2 regions of the Mesorhizobium sp. M0848 genome follow, and region 1 is predicted to be linked to the other one. Evidence: predicted binding sites of a transcription regulator. Region 1 holds the regulator's gene; the other holds the start of a gene.
The links. The regulator LexA, encoded in region 1, represses DNA repair genes until DNA is damaged. The targets are predictions, from matches to a motif close to TGTTCNNNNTGTGTTCNG.
Positions count from the first base shown of each region.

Region 2: the regulator LexA is predicted to act here: its motif matches at 1,505-1,522, upstream of recA (recombinase RecA).

Region 1 covers NZ_JAMYOM010000013.1:95,362-98,462, forward strand. Annotated here, with positions in the region: gene NKH95_RS16760 (ComEC/Rec2 family competence protein) at 1-777, shown strand, start outside; gene lexA (transcriptional repressor LexA) at 771-1,511, opposite strand; gene kynU (kynureninase) at 1,923-3,101, opposite strand, start outside.
Region 2 covers NZ_JAMYOM010000042.1:34,810-37,910, reverse strand. Annotated here, with positions in the region: gene alaS (alanine--tRNA ligase) at 1-48, opposite strand, end outside; gene recA (recombinase RecA) at 347-1,447, opposite strand; gene NKH95_RS31735 (carbohydrate kinase family protein) at 1,728-2,672, shown strand; gene NKH95_RS31730 (pseudouridine-5'-phosphate glycosidase) at 2,748-3,101, shown strand, end outside.

The sequences.
Region 1 (3,101 bases):
ACGATGATGATCGCCATATCAGGCTGGATCTCCGAGCGTTCGCCTGTCGATGGGGTCGGGCTGATTTCGCAGCAGTCGGTCCTGTTGGTGGCAATTGCCCTGGTCATCGCGACAATGGCGACAACTTGGCTGCGGCTCGCTGCTCTGCCATTCGCGCTGGCAGGCTTGCTGACCGTCTCGGATACGCGCACGCCGGATGTGCTAATCTCGGAAGACGCCCGGCTGGTGGCGTTGCCGATCGGTGGCGGCGAGCTTGCCGTCAGCCGGGAACGGCCGAACGAATTCACCGTCGACAACTGGAAACGCGCCCTGACATCAGAAACCATCGTCGTGCCAGAGGTGTTCGACAACAGCGATGGGCAATTCGATGTCGCGGATGCCGTTGATCTGCCGCTGGGATCGCCGTTCTATTGCTCCTCAGGCGTTTGCGTGGCCAGGCACATGTCCGGTGCGATCATTGCCTATGTCGAGGACCGCAAGGACGCCTGGAAAGCCTGCGGCTTCGCCGAGCTGATCGTCATCAATGACGCCACCGCGTATGACGCCTGTCACAATCCGCTGGTTCTCGTCATCACCAAGCGGCAACTGGCTCGCAAAGGCAGTGCCGCGGTCTTCTTCGATCGCCAATCGGCGACCACGCCGGCGACGATCAGCTTCGCGGTGGACAGCCCATATCGGCCCTGGCACACGCAACGCAAATACTCTCGTGAGGCAAGGGGGCTGGCACCCTTCAAGAAACCGGAGAAGCCAGCGGCCAACCCACAGCCGCCTCAGTAGCGGCGGATCAGGCCGACGAGCTTGCCTTGCACCTTGACCCTGTCCGGGCCGAAAATACGGGTTTCATAGGCCGGATTGGCGGCTTCGAGAGCAATCGAAGCGCCCTTGCGGCGGAACCGCTTCAGCGTCGCTTCCTCTTCATCGACCAGCGCCACGATGATCTCGCCGGGGCTCGCCGTGTCGGCATTGCGGATGATGACGGTGTCGCCGTCGAAGATACCGGCCTCGATCATCGAGTCTCCCTTGACCTCCAGCGCATAGTGGGCGCCGCCCATGATCATGTCCGGCGGCACCGAGATCGAATGCGTCTGATGCTGGATGGCATCGATCGGCACACCGGCGGCGATACGGCCCATGACCGGGATCGACACGGCGGAGACCGCATCGTCATCATTGCCGGGCGAGGGCATCCGCGAAGGCGCCGGCTTGATCTGCCGGCCAAGGGCGCCACCCTGACCGAGACTGCCCTGGATGACGCTTGGCGAAAACTTCTTTGCCGCGTTGAGACCGGGCGCGATCGAGTCCGGCAATCGCAGCACTTCCAGCGCGCGTGCCCGGTTGGGCAACCGGCGAATAAAGCCGCGCTCCTCAAGTGCGGTGATCAGCCGATGAATCCCGGATTTGGAGGCAAGGTCAAGCGCCTCCTTCATCTCGTCGAAGGATGGCGGAATGCCGCTCTCCTTCAGGCGTTCATGGATGAACATCAGCAGTTCATGTTGCTTGCGCGTCAGCATGGCGGCCCCCAGGTTACCTGAAACCAGAATCGAAAAACAAACCCAGAACAAACCCTATCTGTTCCAGTTGTGTTCTGCAACCGTTTAAAGTTTAATGAATTTGTTAAGGCTGCTGAAATTATTTGGCGCTTGCCAGCGGGTCGCGATCAACAGGCGCTAGGCACGGCGATGCGCCTGTTCCCATTGAAATTATTATGGTTAATGACCTGTGGCTCATCCTCGACCCAAGGCTTGGCATTATCAGTCTATCGACCTCCACAAAGGACGATATCAATCTTCGGGACGTTCGTTTGCCGTGAACGAAACGGAGCCAAAACGCCAACGTCTGTTGGCATTTGTGGCTGGAAATTCAGCCCTCCGTCATCTGCCAGGCAGTGAGGGCGGCGGCGGTGGATCGCGGGGATCGTTGCGTCAGGTAACGGCTTCCTTGACCGCGAAACGGCGGTCCTTCCATGCGCCCGTGCGCAGAATATCCTCCAGCACCTCAACCGCCAGCCACACATCCTTGTAGCCGACATAGAGCGGCGTGAAGCCGAAACGGATGGTCGATGGCGCACGAAAATCACCGATGACGCCGCGCTCGATCAGCGCCCGCATGATTTGATAGCCGTGATCGTGAAGGAACGACACCTGGCTGCCGCGCCTGGTCGCGTCGCGGGTGGTCTCCAGCGTGAGACCGTAGGCGCCGCACCTGGCTTCGACGAGCTGGATGAACAGTTCTGTCAACGCGACACTCTTCTTTCGCAATGCCGCCATGTCGACGTCATTCCAGATGGCAAGCGCGCCTTTGAGCGCCCGCATCGACAGGATCGGCTGAGTGCCGCACAAAAAGCGGCGGATGCCGGTGCCGGCAACATAACCCCGTTCGAAGGCAAAGGGCCGCGCATGGCCCCACCAGCCGCTGAGCGGCTGGCTGATATCGCCGTGGTGGCGCTGCGCGGCATAGATGAAGGCCGGTGCGCCCGGACCGCCGTTGAGGTACTTGTAGGTGCAGCCGATGGCGAAATCGGCATTTGCGTGATCGAGCTCGACGGGCAGGGCGCCGGCGGTGTGGCAAAGATCCCAGACGATCAGCGCTCCGGCCGCATGAGCTTTGCGCGTCAGCGCCGCCATGTCGCGCAGTTCACCCGATTTGTAATTGACGTGATTGACCAGCACCACCGCGACGTTTTCGTCGATCAGCTCTTCGATGGTCGGCGCGTCGACACCCGCGAGGCGCAGCAGGACGCCATCCCGGGTCGAGGCCACGCCTTCGGCGATGTACAGGTCGGTGGGAAAACTGTCACCTTCGGCGACGATGGCCGACCGGCCGGGCCGCATCTCCATCGCCGCGTGCAGCACCTTGTAGATGTTGGTCGATGTCGTGTCGCAGACAACGGTCTGGCCGGCCGCGGCTCCTATCAGGCGTCCGAGCTGGTCGCCGAGTTCGATTGGCATCTCGAACCATCCGGCCGTGTTCCAAGCTCGGATGAGATCCTGGGCCCATTCTTGGGTCGCCGCCTGCTGCAGCTCGCTGAAAACGGCATGAGACGCTGCCCCCAGTGAATTGCCGTCGAGATAGATCATCCCCTCCGGCAGAATGAAACGGTC
Region 2 (3,101 bases), on a different contig from region 1:
GCGGAAGTAGTCGAGAAATGTCGACCGGATCTCGTTCACGCCACTCATGAATGCTGCCTTTTCGGAAGAGCCGCCGGCAAACCGGCGGAAATGGGCTCTGCGTTTTTAGAAGATTAGGACTTGGCCTTTTAGCCGCCGCGCCTCACCCTGTCCAGAAACACGGAATTGGTCCAATCCACGGCCTTTGCCGGCCGTTCGAACCGGCCTGTTTTCGCTGCCGAAACGCAAAACCGCCGGCACTGGGCCGGCGGTTTCGAAACGCAATAACGCGGAACTCAATTACATAAGCCTGAGATAATAGAACGCGATTATGGCCGAACTCCGGCCGGCATCGCGCACGAAGCTGTTACATGGCGCCGGATTCTTCCTCGAAACCGTCGTCTTCGCCGCGCTCAGGGCCGCCATTCTCGAGGAATTTCTCGGCGATCAGCCCGGCATTCTGCCTGATCGACAACTCGATCTCGCGTGCCGTGTCGGGATTGTCACGAAGGAACAGCTTGGCATTTTCGCGGCCCTGGCCGAGACGCTGCGAATTATAAGAAAACCAGGCGCCAGACTTCTCGACAATACCGGCCTTGACCCCGAGATCGACCAGTTCGCCGGTTTTGGACACGCCCTCACCAAACATGATGTCGAATTCGACCACCTTGAAGGGCGGCGCCAGCTTGTTCTTGACCACCTTGACGCGGGTCTGGTTGCCGACAACCTCGTCGCGGTCCTTGATCGAGCCGATGCGGCGGATGTCAAGACGCACCGAAGCGTAGAATTTCAGCGCGTTGCCGCCCGTCGTGGTCTCGGGCGAACCAAACATGACGCCGATCTTCATGCGGATCTGGTTGATGAAGATGACCATGGTGTTGGAGCGCGAGATCGACGCGGTCAGCTTGCGCAGCGCCTGGCTCATCAAGCGGGCCTGCAGGCCGGGCAGCGAATCGCCCATCTCACCTTCAATTTCGGCGCGTGGCGTCAGCGCCGCGACCGAATCGACCACCAGCACGTCGATGGCGCCGGAGCGCACCAGCGTGTCGCAGATTTCCAGCGCCTGCTCACCGGTGTCGGGCTGCGAGATCAGGAGGTTTTCGAGATCAACGCCAAGCTTGCGGGCATAGACCGGATCGAGCGCATGCTCGGCATCGACGAAGGCGCAGATGCCGCCCTTCTTCTGGGCTTCCGCAACGGTGTGCAGCGCCAACGTCGTCTTGCCCGAGCTTTCCGGCCCGTAGATCTCGATGATGCGGCCGCGCGGCAAGCCACCAACACCAAGCGCGATGTCTAGGCCAAGCGAGCCGGTCGGCACCGTTTCAATCTCGACGACCTGATCGTTGGCGCCGAGCCGCATGATCGAGCCCTTGCCGAAAGCCCGCTCGATTTGCGACAGCGCCGCATCCAGAGCCTTTGATTTGTCCACTGCCTTGTCCTCTACCAGCCGCAAAGAATTCTGAGCCATGATACATCACCCCTTGGTCGTCAATGAAGGCCGGACAATCCGTAATCCCTGCCTATTTGTACCTTTTTTGTTCTCATTTGGCAAGAGGGGTCAAATATCTGAAAAACAAACAATATCCGGATTTGTTCTTTTTTTGTCCAAGGATTCGATCAGGGATGCACCACACGTTGGGCCAGACGGCTCGGTTGTTTCGATCTGCCGAATCGCCGCCTTGCATGCGAAGCTCCGTCGCGCAGCCTAGCGCTTGTGCGGCTGGAATAACAAAGGTCATATCGCCGACATGCTGAAATCCACGAAAATACTGGCCGTAGGCGGCGCCCATATCGACCGGCGCGGCCAGGTGTCCGGCGCTTACGTGCCGGCTGCCTCCAATCCCGGCACGATGCGCGAGGATGTCGGCGGCGGCGTCTTCAACGCTTTGCGCAGCGCCGTGCGGCGCGGCGTCTCCGCGTCGCTCATGTCGGTTCGCGGCGGCGATGCCGCTGCCGACACCGTTTCGCGAGCCATCGCCGAGGCAGGCATTACCGACCTGTCGGCGGTCTTCCTCGACCGCACGACGCCGAGCTACACGGCGCTGATCGACAGTGAGGGCGAGCTGATCGTCGGCTTTGCCGACATGGCGCTCTATGATTTGGCGTTTCCCAAGCAGATCAGGCGCTCCAAGGTGCGGGAGGTGATCGCTGGCGCCGATGCGATCCTGTGCGACGCCAATCTGCCCTCTTCGGCGCTGGAACGGCTGGTGGCGCTCGCCGCGGGCAAGCCGATTTTCGCCATTGCCATCTCGCCGGCCAAGGTGGTGCGGCTGATACCGGTGCTGAAGGAGCTCTCGCTCGTCTTCATGAACCGGCGCGAGGCCATGGTGCTGGCCGGCGTCGCCGCGACTGCCACGGAGCGCGAGGTCGTCGACGGGTTGCGATGCAGCGGCCTTGTCAGCGGCGTGGTGACGGCGGGCAGCGAGCCCATGCTGGGCTTCGATGAAGCCAGCGCCTTCTCGATCCTGCCGCCGCCGCCAAGAAAGGTCGCTGACGTCACCGGCGCTGGCGATGCGCTGGCGGGCGCTACGGTTGCTGCCTTGCTGCGTGGCCTGCCGCTGCGGGCAGCTCTGCGCGAAGGCATTGCCGGGGCGACGCTTGCCATCGAAAGCGCCAGCGCCGTTCCGGAGTTCACCGCGGCTGATTTCACTGAGGCATTGGCTCTTGTGCCGGATGCCAGGGAAGTGGCATGAGACCGGCGAATTCATAGTGCCGCGATGTTGCCTGGTGTCCCGACGGACGCGCCGCATTCCGGATTGGAGACCCTGATGACCCCTGAGACCGCCGGCCCCTTCATCGACATCCACGCGCCGGTGGCGCAGGCCCTGGCGGCCGGCCGGCCGGTGGTGGCGCTGGAAAGCACCATCATCACCCATGGCATGCCCTACCCCGACAATGGCGCCATGGCGGCCGATGTCGAAAAGATCATCACCGATGGCGGCGCCGTGCCGGCGACCATCGCCGTGGTTGGCGGCCGCATCAAGATCGGGCTTTCGGACGGCGAGCGCGAATCGCTGGCGATGACGGGCGACGCCATGAAGCTGTCGCGCGCCGATCTCGGTTTTGCCGTGGCGCAAGGGCGCACCGGTGGCACCACGGTCGCCGCCACGATGATCGCGGCG